Regions from separate parts of the Nocardioides exalbidus genome, predicted to be linked through region 2. Evidence: riboswitches for the same ligand, from Rfam matches in the RefSeq annotation. Region 2 holds a riboswitch; the other holds the start of a gene.
What was found. A riboswitch is a leader RNA that binds a small molecule or an ion and turns the genes downstream of it on or off. The one in region 2 is predicted to bind cyclic di-AMP.
Positions count from the first base shown of each region.

Region 1 (7,340 bases), 4.2 Mb from region 2:
CGGGGCGCCTGTGGCCCCCTCGTCGGACCGGTCGGCGAAGGCGGATCATGCGGGTCGCTGGGCGGGTGGTCGGAAGATAGTCACATCGGACTACCCACTCAGAGCCGAACACCTGATCCGCCCGGAGCGCGGAACGAGCAGAGTATTCCTCGACGGGTCCTCGTGGGCTCGGGACCTGCACCGCGACTTACACACACAAGGGGAACACAATGATCGAGAAGCTCCAGTTCATGACCATCATGCTCGTCAACGAGATGAAGGCCAAGCGCGACGAGCGCGGCGCCACCGCCGTCGAGTACGGCCTCATGGTCGCCCTCATCGCCATCGTCATCATCGGCGCCGTCACCCTCCTCGGTGGCAACCTCGGCTCGCTCTTCAGCTCGATCTCCACCAAGGTCTGATCCAGACCGCCGCGATCCCAGGGGCCGGCGTCGTGGTCTCCACGACGCCGGCTCTTCGCATTCACGGACATCTCCTGGGGAAGGACCCACTGATGCTGCTCCTCTACAAGCTCCTCGCTCCCCGCGAGGACCGCGACGAGCGCGGTGCGACCGCCGTCGAGTACGGCCTGATGGTCGCGATGATCGCCATCGTGATCGTCGGGGGCGTCTCGTTCTTCGGCAAGTCCATCGTCAACCTGTACTCGATCCCGTCGGGCGTCTTCAAGCCCTGACCGGCTCGGCACCGCCGCACTCGACACGAGTGCCACGACCAGCACGAACGAGGGGAACCCCATGCTCGGGAAGCTTCAGCTCATGACCATCATGCTGGTCAACGACATGAGGGCCAGACGCGACGAGCGCGGCGCCACCGCCGTCGAGTACGGCCTGATGGTCGCGCTCATCGCCATCGTCATCATCGGCGCGGTCACCCTCCTCGGTGGCAACCTGAAGAGCCTCTTCAGCTCGGCCTCCACCAAGGTGTGAGACCCCGGGCGACCGCACCAGGTGCGGGTCGCCCGGGCTCCGCCCACCGGGCCCGCCGCTCCCCGGAGCAGGCGCCTCAGCCCGCCAGGCCCCGGAGCCGGTCCCGCCACAGCGCGGTCAGCTCGCCGGTGGGCAGCCCGGCTCGTGCGAGCACCCGCTCCAGCGGCTGGCCCTCGGCAGCCTCGCCGTAGACGCTGACGAGGCCCTGCTCCCCGAGCCGGTCGGCCACGACCCGGCACGCGAGCCAGGCCTCCTCGTAGCTCGCCTGCAGCCCTGCCGCCCGCGTGTCGAAGTCCGCGGAGCGCGGCAGGCCTCGCGGCACCCCGTCGCGGCGCACGGCAGCGATCGCCCGCCCCAGCGTCGTCCGGTCGGGCAGGCCGGTGTCGCGCAGCGCGACGTAGTCGGCGAAGCCCTCGAGCAGCCACGGCTCGAGCGGCGTGCGGGCCGCGTCGGTCGCGAGGTGGGTGAGCTCGTGGCTCATCACCACCTGCGCGCCCGCGCGCCGCAGGCCGTCGGTGACATCGGGGTTCACGAAGACGTGGACCGGCGCGTCGGGGCCCGTCCCCTGCCCGGCGGTCGCGGTGACACCGGCGATGGCGGCGTACGTCCCCGGGCTCGCGCCGAGCGCCTCGTCGAGGTCGGCTCCGCCGGCCGGCACCTCGACCACGACCGGTCCCCGCCACTCGGGCAGGACCCGTCGTACGACGTCGACCCCGCGCCGGGTGCGGGACAGGACGGCCCGCGCCTCCGCTCCCCCGCCGTCGACCATGACCAGCACGTCCGGCGCCCGGGCCACCGAGAGGCGGCCCCGCAACCACAGCGGCATCCGGGTGCCTGCTGCGGCAACCGTGCCGAAGGATGCGATGCCCAGCCCGTCGCCCACGGGCGCGAAGGTCGCCACCACGTCCGCCGACGACGGTGCCTCGTCGAGGCCGCCGAGCTGCCAGGTGAGCTCCACGACCCCCGACCAGCGTCCGTCTGCGGCCACGGTGCCGACCTGGTCGACGTAGCGGGCCGTGACGGCCTCGAGGTCGAGCGCCTCGGCGTTCGACGCGATCCCGGCGAGGTCGGCCGTGGCCGACGCGTCGTCCGGGGGTGCCAGCGCGGTCAGCGCGGCGCCGTCGCGCTCCTCGACGGCGGTGACGAACGACGCGAGCGCGGTGGCGGCTGCCGCGGGACTCGCCCGGGGTGCGTCCACGGGGCCGGTGTCGGCCTCGTGGCGTCCTCCCCGTCCCAAGAGGGCGACGCCGAGCGCCACGACCAGGCACAGCGAAAGGCCGGCCGCCCACAGGAGTGGACGGCCGGCCTTCGAGGACTGCTGGTCATCAGCCAGGACGGACCGCGCCGACGTAGGGCATCGAGTAGAGGCCCGAGACGGTGACGCCGGTGCCGGGGTTGGCGGCGTGGACGATCATGCCGTTGCCGATGTACATGCCGACGTGGCTGATCGGGCTGTAGTAGAACACCAGGTCGCCCGGCTGCAGGTCGCTCGCGGCCACGTGCGGGCCGGAGCCGTACTGGGCGCTCGAGGAGTGCGGCAGGGACACGCCGGCCTGGGCCCAGGCGCGCATGGTCAGGCCGCTGCAGTCGAAGGCGTTCTCGCCGGCAGCGCCGTAGACGTAGGCGTCGCCAACCTGCGCCATGGCGTAGGCGATCGCAGCCGCCGCGCGGCCGGAGGCCGGGACGTCGCTGGGCATGCGGACGTTGCTGCCGCGGGAGGCCAGGACGCGCTCGCGCTCCTCGGCCTCGAGGTCGGCGAGCAGGTCCTTGGCCTCGGCGAGCTTGTCGTCGACCGTCTGCTTCTCGGTGCTCAGCTCGTCGGTGAGCTCGGCGATCTCCTTCTCGCGGGCGTCGGTGGCCTCGCGACGGATCTCGAGCGCGTCGAGCTCGGTGTCGTAGCTGGTGAGGAGGGAGGACTGGAGGTCGTTGAAGGACGACATCGTCGACAGCGAGTCGAGGAAGGCCCCGGGGTCCTCCGAGACCACGATCTGGCCGACGGTCGAGATGCCCTCGCCCTCGAGCTGGCGCACGACGGCGTCGGAGACCTGGTCACGGACCGCGTCGAGGCGCTCGTCCTGACGGCTCTGGTCGGCCTCGAGGCCGGACAGGTCGCTGCGGAGGTCGGCGAGGTCGAGCTTCGCGTCGTGCAACCGCTCCTGCGCGGCCTCGGCCTCGTGGTAGAGGGTGTCGACGCGGACCTTGACGTCCTTGATGCTGGGGTCGGCCTGCGCAGGAGTCGCGGGCACGAAGGCGATGGCAGCGATGGCGGTGAGACCGAGCACGGTCGCACCAGCTCGCTTGCGGGTGTGAGCCACGGAGCGGGGGTTCTCCCTCAGGTGTCGTACGCCTACCAGGTGAGCTGACGGGTTCGGCACGACGTGTCCTACCCCTGCTCCACGCACCGCTCGCGCGATGCGCCTCGCAGGGGATTCACCCCAGGGGGAAGTGTGGTTCCCCGGCTCGTGGACCACAGTGGTGCGGGGGTTGTGGGCCACGACTCGGCGCGACCTCCGCGCGGGCCGGGTGACCCACTTCCACGGAAGCCAGCCCACAGACTAGACGGCCCGTCGAAGCCCCGCCAATCTTCGCGACAACTCGTGGGACTTTGTTATCGGCAAGATCTCGGCAAGACGTCCGTCCGCGGTCACGCCGACTCGATCACCGGGCCCGCGACGGGCTCGACCAGCCTCAGCGGCGGGACCAGCCCTCCCGAGGCCAGCGCGTCGAGCGCCGCCATCTCGTCGTCGTCGATCATGAGCTCCGGTGGCGGTCCGAGGAGCACCGTCACCACGCAGTCGTGGCAGTGCAGGCCGCGCACCACGCAGGTGTCGCAGTCGATCCGTGTCGTCATGTCCCGAACGGTGACAGGACCCACCGACAACGGCCCCGGACCCGGGGTGCGCGGCCCCTCAGCCGCGGACGTAGCAGAGCCACGGAGCGCCGCAGTCGCGCGCGGTGAACGCCGTGTCGTCGGCGACGACCGACTCCTGCGCCGAGCCCTCCATCACCACGACGACGTCCGACGCCTCGACGGCCGCCTGCGCGCCCGCGCGGCCGTAGTAGAAGTCGAGGAGGCTGGTCTGGTCGGCCTGGGAGAAGGCGTCCAGCGGGTTGCCGGCCCACAGCCGCACCCCGCCGACGGCGAGCGACTCCGACAGCGGCGCGGGCGCGAGGACCACGCCGCCCGGCGTGGAGTCGGCGACGCGGGCGACGGCGGCCACTGTGCCCGGCCGCGCACCGAGGACGTCGTCGCCGCGGGCCACCGTGATCGGCACCGCGACGACGAGGGCCAGTCCGGCCACCACCCCCGCCACCCCGGCAGCTCGCGCGGGCGCCGGAGCGGTTCCGGGTGCCGGCTGCGCGGTCGCGACCACCATGAGCAGGAAGGCCAGCCACACCCCGTGGCGGCTCGCGCTCGCGGTCGACGCGCACAGCCCGGCCACGGCGACGTACTCCCACAGGGGCCGGCGGCGTCGCAGGAAGGCGACCAGCAGCACCGCGATGCCCGCCAGCATCACCACGTCGAGCGGGTCGGCGAGGGTCGGGCGGGCCCACAGTCCCTCGGACCGCTCGGCGGCGGCGTTGTCGAAGACGGCCAGGTAGTAGGACGGCGTGCGCCACAGCTGCGGGTTGGCGCACAGCGCGAGCAGGCTCGCCGTGCCCACCAGCACGGTCTCGACGGGCCGCACGCGCAGCCGGCCGGCCACGAGGTACGCGCCGAGCACGCACGTGCCGAGCAACGCTCCCCCGTGCAGGTTGCCCCAGACGGCCACCAGGGGGACGGCCCACCAGATGCCGCGGTCGGGCGAGCGGTGCTGCCGCACGACGAGCGCGAGCAGGAGGGCGAAGGGGACGAGCGAGTACGTCTGCGCGCGGAGGAGGACCAGCGAGGCGAGGTCGGCGACGACCACCACGACCAGGGCACCGGCCGCGGCGACGTCCGAGGCGCCGCGCGACCGGGCGGTCGCCGCGAGCAGGACCAGCGAGACCGCCACCGCTGCGAGGTGGGCGATGACCGGCACGCGTGGTCCCACTGCGTGCAGCAGGGAGGCCAGGACCTCCGAGAGCACCGGGAGGTTGTGCCAGCCGGAGGTGTCGGCAGCGGCGAAGGGGACGAAGTCCGGGACGGAGCCGGTGGCCCGCACGTGGTCCCCCATCGCGACCAGCCAGTCCCAGTCGCCGCCCACGCGGACCGCGAGACCGAGGAGCGCGAGCATCACGACGAGGGCGAGGCCGGTCCAGCGCCACTCGAGCAGGGCGACGCGCGAGGGAAGCCTCATCCGACGAGGCCGATGAGGGCGGCCGACGGGACCACCCGGGCACCGTCGCGGACCAGGTCCCTGGCCAGTGCCTGGTCGTCGGTCACGACCACGACGACGCGGCCGCGGGGCTCCGCGGCGACCAGCTGGCGGATCACGTCGTCGGCGATCACCCCGGCGGGGCTGAACACGACGCGCACGCCGCGCGGCGCGGGCATGGCGGTGCGGGTGGTGGACTCGGCGGCGTCGAAGACCACCGTCGTCTCCGCCCCCGACCGGGCCACGAGCGGCCCGAGCGCCGCGACGAGTCGGCTGCGCTGGGCCTCGAGGGTGGCGCTGGGCCAGGCCGACTTGGTCACGTTGTAGCCGTCGACGACCAGCCGGGCCCGGGGCATCGCCAGCACCTGGTCGAGCAGCCCGGGGCTCGCAGGCGCGCTCGTGGACGGCGCGGCCTCGATGCCGGCGAGCTGGGCCTCCACCGCATCGGCCGGGCTGCCGTCGACCGCGGCCAGGCCGAGCTCTCGGCGCAGCCCGGTGGCGGACTCGACGACCGCGTCGAGCAGGAGCCGGGCCCGGATGGTGGCCGCGTCGCGCTCCGAGCGGGTGTCGCGGCGCTGCGCGGCCAGGCCGGACTCCGCCTCGTCGAGCTGGGCCCGGAGCCGTCGCACGTCGGCCTCCGCCGCCCTGGTCGTCGCCTCCGCGGCGGCCACCGCCTCGTCGCGCACGGCGTACGCCTCGTCGCGTGCCTCCTCCGCGGCGCGCAGGACCCCACGTGCCTCGCCGAGTCGCTGGCGCAGCACCTTGTGGTCCGCGCGGGCCCGGTCGAGCTCCTCGCGGTGCCCGGAGCGGAGCGCCGCGACGTCGGCCTGCAGGCTCGCGACCTGGGCCGTCAGCCGGGCGACCTCTGCCTGGTGCTGGTCGTCGCGCGCCGCGTCGCGGTCGAGGTCCTCCGCGACCCCGGCGACCGCGGCCTCCCAGCCGTCCTCGCGCGCGAGCCACGCCCGGGCTGCGCCCTCGAGCGGGTCGTCGCCCGCGGGCAGGGCCGAGACCTGCACGGCGGCGCGGTGGCGGAAGTCGTCGTCGGCCAGCGCCTCCCAGATCGCGCCACCCCCGAGGCGGGCGCGCCGGGCGGGCGCGAACGCCGCCACCTTGCGCAGGGCCGGCGGGACAGGGGTGACCGACGGCAGCACCGCCGACACGAGCGCGACCACCCGCAGGCGGAGTCGCTCGGGAAGGCCGTCCGGCTCGGTCACGGGTGGTCCGTCAGCCGGCTGCCGAGTCGGCTGCCGCGTCGGCCGCGGGGTCGGTGCCCGTGTCGGCGGCGGCGCGGTCGACGACCTCGATCGCGTCGGAGCGGCCGCACCAGCGGCACGACACGGCCTCCACGGACTCGCCGTGGACGGTCTCCTCCTCGACCCGGTGGTCGCCGGAGAGGTCGAAGTGCCAGTACTCCGTGGCGCGCCTGCTGCGGGTGACGTCGAACCGGGTCAGGTTGCCGCATCCCCCGCAGCGCCACCTCTCACCCTCGGCGGGCGTACGGAGGTCGGTGGGCTGGTCGGTCACGGGAGGCTCCCTCGGGGTGCGAGATCTGGGGGGGTGGAGTGGTCGTGTGCCGACCGGTGATCGGCGCGGCAAGCGTAGTCCGCGCGTCGCCGCGGCGATGTCGGAACCCACGTCTAGCGTCGCCGACATGAGCACCACCGCCCACCGCGCGACGCAGGACACCCCCCGCTGGGAGTCGCAGCGCAGCTTCGACGAGCTCGGGCGGCCCCTGCGCGACATCACCTTCTGCGTGGTCGACCTCGAGACCACCGGCGGCTCCGCGGAGGGCGGCTCGATGATCACCGAGATCGGCGCGGTCAAGGTGCGGGGCGGCGAGCGCCTCGGCGAGTTCCAGACCCTGGTCAACCCGCACAGCGAGATCCCGGCGTTCATCGCGGTGCTCACCGGCATCACCAACTCGATGGTGCGCGACGCACCCTCGATCGAGTCGGCGCTGCCGGCCTTCCTGGAGTTCGCCGCGGGCTGCGTGCTGGTCGCCCACAACGCGCCCTTCGACATCGGCTTCCTGCAGCACTTCGCACGCCAGCAGGGCCGGCCGTGGCCCCGGCACGAGGTCCTCGACACGGCCAAGCTCGCCCGCCGGGTGATCACC
Region 1 covers NZ_FNRT01000002.1:4,306,980-4,314,319, forward strand. Annotated here, with positions in the region: gene BLV76_RS20920 (Flp family type IVb pilin) at 210-401, shown strand; gene BLV76_RS20925 (Flp family type IVb pilin) at 494-673, shown strand; gene BLV76_RS20930 (Flp family type IVb pilin) at 735-926, shown strand; gene BLV76_RS20935 (hypothetical protein) at 1,003-2,124, opposite strand; gene BLV76_RS20940 (C40 family peptidase) at 2,252-3,241, opposite strand; cyclic di-AMP (ydaO/yuaA leader) riboswitch at 3,256-3,414, opposite strand; gene BLV76_RS20945 (hypothetical protein) at 3,571-3,777, opposite strand; gene BLV76_RS20950 (hypothetical protein) at 3,836-5,206, opposite strand; gene BLV76_RS20955 (NYN domain-containing protein) at 5,203-6,438, opposite strand; gene BLV76_RS20960 (hypothetical protein) at 6,449-6,748, opposite strand; gene BLV76_RS20965 (DEDD exonuclease domain-containing protein) at 6,876-7,340, shown strand, end outside.
Region 1: another riboswitch for cyclic di-AMP. It lies ahead of BLV76_RS20940 (C40 family peptidase); the one in region 2 lies ahead of BLV76_RS01140 (C40 family peptidase).

Region 2 (7,340 bases):
TACCTCGCGCTCGGTCGGAGCTCGACGACGCTCTCGCCGGGCGAGGCCCAGCGGCTCCGGATCGCCACCCAGCTGCGCTCGGGGCTGTTCGGCGTCGTCTACGTCCTCGACGAGCCGTCAGCCGGTCTGCACCCGGCCGACGCCGAGCCCCTGCTCGACGTGCTCGACCGCCTGAAGGACTCGGGGAACTCGCTCTTCGTCGTGGAGCACGACCTCGACGTCGTACGCCGTGCCGACTGGATCGTCGACATCGGCCCGGGAGCCGGTGAGGCCGGGGGACAGGTCCTCTACTCCGGGCCGGTCGCCGGCCTCGAGGAGGTCGGGGACTCGGTCACCGGGGCGCACCTCTTCGGTCGCGTCGCACCCCTCGAGCGCCACGGACGCACCCCGCACGGCTGGCTGCACCTGCACGGCGTCAGCCGGCACAACCTGACCGACCTGTCCGTCGACCTCCCGCTCTGCGTGCTGACCGCGGTCACCGGGGTCTCCGGCTCGGGCAAGTCCACCCTCGTCACGCAGGTGCTCGCCGAGCTCGTGCGGCGCCACCTCGGGCAGGCGCCGGACGACGCCGAGGACAGCGAGCTCGAGATCGACGTCCACGACGTGACGGGCCTGGAGTCGTTCGACCGCCTCGTGCGCGTCGACCAGCGCCCCATCGGCCGCACCCCGCGGTCCAACCTCGCGACCTACACCGGCCTCTTCGACGCGGTCCGCAAGGTCTTCGCCGCGACACCCGAGGCGATGGCGCGCGGCTACGGCGTCGGCCGGTTCTCCTTCAACGTCGCCGAAGGTCGCTGCGAGACCTGCCAGGGGGAGGGCTTCGTCTCGGTCGAGCTGCTCTTCCTGCCCGGCACCTACGCACCGTGCCCGACGTGCCGCGGGGCCCGCTACAACGCCGAGACCCTCGAGATCACCTGGCACGGCCTGACCATCGCCGACGTCCTCGACCTGACCGTGGAGCAGGCGGTCGACGTCCTGGCCGGGACGCCGGCGGCCGCCCGCAGCCTCCAGACCCTGCGCGAGGTCGGGCTCGGCTACCTGCGCCTGGGGCAGCCGGCCACCGAGCTCAGCGGCGGCGAGGCGCAGCGCATCAAGCTCGCGACCGAGCTGCAACGCGCCCGTCGTGGTCACGCCCTCTACCTGCTCGACGAACCCACCGCAGGCCTGCACCCCGCCGACATCGCGCTGCTGCTGCGCCAGCTGCACCGACTCGTCGACGCCGGCAACACCGTGGTGCTCGTGGAGCACGACCTGGACACCATCGCCACCGCCGACTGGGTCATCGACCTCGGCCCGGGAGGTGGCGACCAGGGCGGTCGGGTGGTGGCCACGGGGACGCCGGCCGACATCGCGGGCACGGCGGGCAGCGCGACCGCGCCGTACCTGGCCCGCCACCTGCACCGGCAACCGGCCCGGCAACCGGCCCGTCAACCGGACCGGCGCGGGTCGTGACAGGCCGTGGCGGGCACACTGGTCCGGTGGCCGACTGCGTGTTCTGCCGGATCGTCGCCGGTGACCTCCCCGGTCACGTCGTGCTCGAGACCGACGACTTCATGGCGTTCCTCGACACCCGCCCGGTGTTCAAGGGGCACGTCCTGCTGGTGCCGCGCGTGCACGTCGAGACCCTGCCCGAGCTGCCCGAGGAGCTCGGGGCCGGGTTCGTCAGGGCCTCCCAGCGGCTGGCGACCGCGGTGATGGAGGGGCTCGGCGCGCAGGGGTCGTTCGTGGCGATCAACAACACGGTGAGCCAGTCGGTCCCGCACCTGCACCTGCACGTCGTGCCCCGGACGAAGGGCGACGGCCTGCGCGGCTTCTTCTGGCCCCGCACGAAGTACGCCGACGGGGAGGCCGAGGACCACGCCGAGCGGCTGCGCGCGGCGCTGGACGCCTAGCGGCGGAGGTCAGTCGACCTGGGTGTCGAGCGGACGGACCTCGACGCGGGCGGACTCGTCGAGTGCCGCGCGGAACGTCCAGGGCTCGGCACGCCGTCGGAGCGGGTTGCCGGTCGCCACCGCGGCGATCACGAAGGCAGCGGCGCCGACGACGACGCCCGCCAGGACGTCGACGAAGAAGTGCCAGCCGAGGTAGACCGTGGCCACCATCGTCAGCCCGAGGAAGACCCAGGCCACGGCACGCAAGACCACGGGGAGGCGCATGGCCTCCGCCACCAGGCAGAGGGTGACCATCACCGCGACGTGGAGCGAGGCGAACGCGGCGATCGTCTGGACCGTGTGCGTGTCCCACGGTCCGGCGAGGACCTCGATGCGGTCGGAGAGGAGCGTGTCGCGCACGGCGGTGTTGGGCGTCCGTGCGAGGGAGGCGAACCACTCGGGGGAGGAGTACGTCGGCCCCAACGAGGGGACCGCGTAGTAGAGGATCGCGCCCAGGCACCAGTCCACCGAGATCGCGGTGACGTACCAGGCGCCGTAGACGGACCGGCGCGTCCAGACGAGCGCGACGGCCAGGCTGGCGGGCACGAGCCCGATCCAGATCAGGTAGACCGCGGCCACGACCCAGTTGGCCCAGGTCGTGCCGAGCACGTCGTGGAGGACGACGGCCGGGTCGTGGCCGAGCCACAGCAGCCGGTCGATCCTGGCCAGCTCCGGGTCGGCGAGGCGGTCGGTGACGAAGGGGACGTAGCTCTTGAGGTTGCGGAACGCCACGTAGGCGACGTACCAGGTCACCAGTCCGCTCAGCGTGAAGCGGATCTGGTCGCGGTTCCACCGCTCGACGGCCACGACCCGCAGGGTGGTCGACCCCGGGGATCCGGAGCGCCACGCCAGCAGCGCCCACCGGGCGAGGATGTCCAGGACGATCGCGGAGCCCACGATCACCGGGAGGCGGAACCACGTCGGCAGGTTGGCCCCGTCGGGGTCACGGATGGGCAGGTGGTGCTCCCACGCCACCAGCACCGCGGCGAGGGCCATCGCCGCCGCCACGACCCCAGCGGCCCTGAATTCCCCTCGACGCACCTGCACACCGTAGCCATGTCCGCGCACGGACGGGTGCGGAGACGTCCTCGGGAGGGGTGGTGGACCCGCCGGTCTAGGGTGACAGTCGCACTGTCATCCACGCGTCAGGAGTCATCGAGATGGGTCGTTTCGACCACCGCGTCGCCGTCGTCACCGGAGCCGCCCGGGGCATCGGGTTCGGCATCGCCCAGCGCTTCGCGAGCGAGGGCGCCTCGATCGCGATCCTCGACCTCGACGAGGCCGCCGCCCAGGACGCTGCCGGCCGGCTGGAGCTGACCGAGGGAGCGCGCGCCGTCGGCATCGGCTGCGACGTCGTCGACTCCGCAGCGGCGGAGACGGCTGTCCAGCGCGTGGTCGACGAGCTCGGCGGCATCCACGTCCTCGTCAACAACGCCGGCATCACCCGCGACAACCTGCTGTTCAAGATGACCGAGGACGACTGGGACCTCGTCATGGGCGTCCACCTCAAGGGCGTCTTCAACATGACCAAGTCCGCCCAGTCGCGATTCGTGGAGCAGAAGTACGGCAAGATCCTCAACCTCTCGAGCGTCTCGGCGCTCGGCAACCGCGGCCAGGCCAACTACTCGGCCGCCAAGATGGGCATCCAGGGGCTGACCCGCACGCTGGGCATCGAGCTCGGCCCCTACGGCATCACCGCCAACGCCATCGCGCCCGGCTTCATCGTCACCGAGATGACCGACGCGACCGCTCGCCGCCTCAAGATGGAGCCCGAGGAGCTGCAGCGCCTCAACGCCGAGGCCACGCCCGTACGACGCGTCGGCCAGCCCGAGGACATCGCCGCCGCGGCCGCGTTCCTCTGCAGCGACGATGCGTCCTTCATCACAGGACAGACGCTCTACGTCGACGGAGGACGCAAGCTCGGCTGAGCGTGAAGTCGAGTGGACCACTCGACTTTGAGTGAGGTACGTCACGGCCCGGTGCCGCCAGCGAGGCGGCGCCGGGCCGTGGTCGGTTTGCGGCCGTCGGGACGGTCTGTCACGTTGTTTCGCGGCCTTCGTGGCCGAACCGCCCCGGACAACGCCGAGTCCTGCCCGGCCGGGGCGTCCCCCGAGAACACGTCGAGGGCAGGAGTGGGGGACCCACAGGTTCCACGCCGACACGCGTCGGCTCGGGGCGAAGCCACCGCCGGTGGCAGGGCACTTTCCAGCCCTAGCCCGACAGCTCACCTCACAGGCGTGGGAAGGAACGACACTCATGCCTGCGATCTCTCGTACGGCCCGAGCCGGTGCGCTCGCGCTCGCCGGACTCGGCCTCACTGCATCGACGATGGTGGCCCTCCCGGCCACTGCTGCCCCCACGGGCACCGACGCGAGCCCGCTCGTCGTCGCGAAGGACAAGCACCACCAGTCCGCGAAGGACCGGAAGGAGAAGCGCGAGCGCCGGGCGGCCGAGCGGCTCGACACCCGCGTCCTCGGCGCCCTCGGCACCGCGATGCGCCAGCGCGGCGACGCCTATTCCTACGGGGCAGCCGGCCCGAACGCCTTCGACTGCTCCGGCCTCGTCTACTACAGCTACCGCCGTGCGGGCTTCCCCGTGCCGCGCACGTCCGGCGCCCAGGCCGGCTACACCTCGCGCGTCGCGAAGCGCGACATGCGCCCCGGCGACCTGATGTTCTTCCACGGCTCCGGCGGGGTCTACCACGCCGCGGTCTTCCTGCGCTGGGTGCGCGGGCACGCGCTGATGGTCCACGCGCCCGGCTCCGGCCAGCGGGTCCAGGTGGCCGTGCCGTGGACGTCGTCGTGGTTCGGCGGGACCTTGCGCCGCTGACCTACCTTTTGTGGCGCGCCTACCCCGAACGGGGTAGGCGCGCCACCACACTTTCCACGAGATCACCCGCATTCCCCGTTCGATCGGAGCCCCCCGTGCGTCACCGCCCCCACCTCACCTCGTCCCGAGCAGTGGTCGCCACGCTCGTCGCCGCCTCGCTCCTCCTCGCGGGCTGCGCCGGCGGGTCGGACGAGGAGGAGCCGAGCGACGCCTCGTCCTCCGAGCCGAGCCCGTCCGCGACGAGCGAGCCGCCGGAGCCGACGTACTGGCCGCTGACCGGCCTCGAGCGCACGGGCAAGGCGCCGAAGCACCCGGTGATCGTGACGAAGGTCGACAACACCTCCTCCAGCGCGCCGCAGGTCGGCCTGGGCTCGGCGGACCTCGTGGTCGAGGAGCTCGTCGAGGGCGGCTACACCCGCCTGGCGGCGTTCTACTACTCCCAGGTCCCGGCCGACATCGGTCCGGTCCGCTCGATGCGCGCCAGCGACATCAGCATCGTGCCCGAGGGCGCGACCGTGGTGACCAGCGGCGCCGCGCAGATCACGATCAACCGCATCAACGCCGCTGGGATCCCGTGGATCACCGAGGGTGCGGCGGGCGTCTACCGCGACAGCTCGCGCTCCGCGCCCTACAACCTCTTCGCCCACCTGTCGGAGATCTCGAAGCGCCTCACCACGAAGGACGAGCCGCCGGCCTACCTCCCGTGGGGCACCGAGGCCGACCTCCCCAAGGGGGCAAGGCGACGTCCCTGACCGCCGACTTCGGCAACCACTCCACCTCGTGGCAGTACCAGGGCGGCACCTACGTCAACACCAACTCCTACGCCGCGCAGGGCGACCAGTTCCCGGCCGACTCCGTGCTCGTGATGCGGGTCAAGGTCGGCGACGCGGGCTACCGCGACCCCGCCGGCTACCCGGTCCCGGAGACCAAGTTCGAGGGCACCGGCGCCGCGCTGCTCTTCCACGGCGGCCGGGTCGTGCGCGGCACCTGGGAGAAGGACGGCCTGACCGGCACGATCCAGCTGTCCACGAAGGATGGCGAGCTCACCGTCCCGGCCGGGCACGTGTGGGTCGAGCTGGTGCCCGCCGTCAACGGCGACGTCACCTTCGCGAAGTAGCCCCGCTCTCCAGCAGCTGCTGGAGGCCGGCCATGATCAGGCCGATCGCGCCCTCGACCCGCGCCGCCGCGGCGGCCGGGTCTTCGCTCGCCGCCACCGACGTGCCGGCGGCCGACATCGCGCCGAAGAAGATCCGGGCGAAGGTGTCGAGCATCGCGTCGTCGAGCTCCCACGCGTCGTCGCCGAGCACCGAGCGCACGATCTCGTCGACGAGGGCGTACGTCGACCGCTCCTCCTGCTCGCGGTAGCGCTCGTGGCCCAGCACGGAGGGCCCGTCCGCGATGACGATCTGGCGGTAGCCGGGCTCCTGCACGGCCGCGAGGAACGCGCGCAGCCCGGCCTGCGACTTGGCCCACGGGTCGTCGTGCCCCGCGGTGGCCTCCGCGATGCCCGACGTCGCGCGCTGCTCGACCCGCTCGAAGGCGGCCTCGAAGACCGCCTGCTTGCCGCTGAAGTGGTGGTAGAGCGCGCCCTTGGTGACGTCGGCGCCGGCCACGATCGCATCGAGCGACGTGGCGGTGTAGCCGTGCTCGGTGAAGAGCTGCTCGGCGACGTCGACCAGCGCGCGCTTGGTCGACTCGGAGTAGCGCTGACGCCTGGTCATCGCCGTGTCGTCTCGTTCCGGGCTGTCTCCATCCGGCTCACCCTAGGTGAGCGGGCTCACCAGCGGGAGCCTTCGGCATGCCGTCGGTATCGGGCATACTGAAAGTACGTACCCACGGTATGTCACCAAGGAGACCGTCATGACCTGGACGTCCCACCACCAACGCGGAGACGTGCTCCGCGAGGTGATCGCCGCCGCCGACACCCGGCTGGCCGCCCACCCCGACACCCGTCGCCCCGCCCTGCCGACCGTGCCGCTTCCCATGGACGTGGCCGGCGTCGCCGAGACCTTCGGCGACGAGACCACCCTGCTCGGCGCGCTGCAGCTGCGCTGGCACACCCGCCTCGCCGGCCGCATCGAGCGCGAGCTCGCCGACCAGCCCCTCGACCTGGCCGAGGCGGTCACCCGCGCCTGGCGCTCGGCCGCCGCGGAGATGCCCGGCACCAGGGCGGTCATCGACCACCACCTGGCCCACCCGACCAGCCCCGAGATGGCCCGCACGAGCGCGATCGCCACGGCCAAGGAGCACGAGCTGCTCGCCCTGATGGCCGGCCACGCCAGCGCACCGGGCGTCGCTGCCCAGCGGGCGGGCCGGGAGATCGAGGCCGCCGCGCGGTCGTCGTACGACGCCGGGGATGCCGCTGTGGACGCGGCCGCGGACCACCGCGGGGGATCGCCGAGCCTCGTCCAGCGCCTCAAGGCGGTCCTGGCCGCCTGACGGACCGCGCGCTGACGACCGCGCCGGCCCCCTGCCATAGTGGACGCCATGGCGCTGTCCTCGGGAATGCTGCTGGTGGCGACGCCTGCCCTGCAGGACCCGAACTTCGCCGACACCGTCGTGCTGCTGCTCGACGTCAAC
Region 2 covers NZ_FNRT01000002.1:142,612-149,951, reverse strand. Annotated here, with positions in the region: gene uvrA (excinuclease ABC subunit UvrA) at 1-1,452, shown strand, start outside; gene BLV76_RS01155 (HIT family protein) at 1,479-1,892, shown strand; gene BLV76_RS01150 (phosphatase PAP2 family protein) at 1,902-2,972, opposite strand; gene BLV76_RS01145 (SDR family NAD(P)-dependent oxidoreductase) at 3,092-3,859, shown strand; cyclic di-AMP (ydaO/yuaA leader) riboswitch at 4,040-4,184, shown strand; gene BLV76_RS01140 (C40 family peptidase) at 4,188-4,760, shown strand; gene BLV76_RS01135 (DUF3048 N-terminal domain-containing protein) at 4,856-5,512, shown strand; gene BLV76_RS01130 (DUF3048 C-terminal domain-containing protein) at 5,464-5,877, shown strand; gene BLV76_RS01125 (TetR/AcrR family transcriptional regulator) at 5,861-6,481, opposite strand; gene BLV76_RS01120 (hypothetical protein) at 6,621-7,199, shown strand; gene BLV76_RS01115 (YqgE/AlgH family protein) at 7,248-7,340, shown strand, end outside.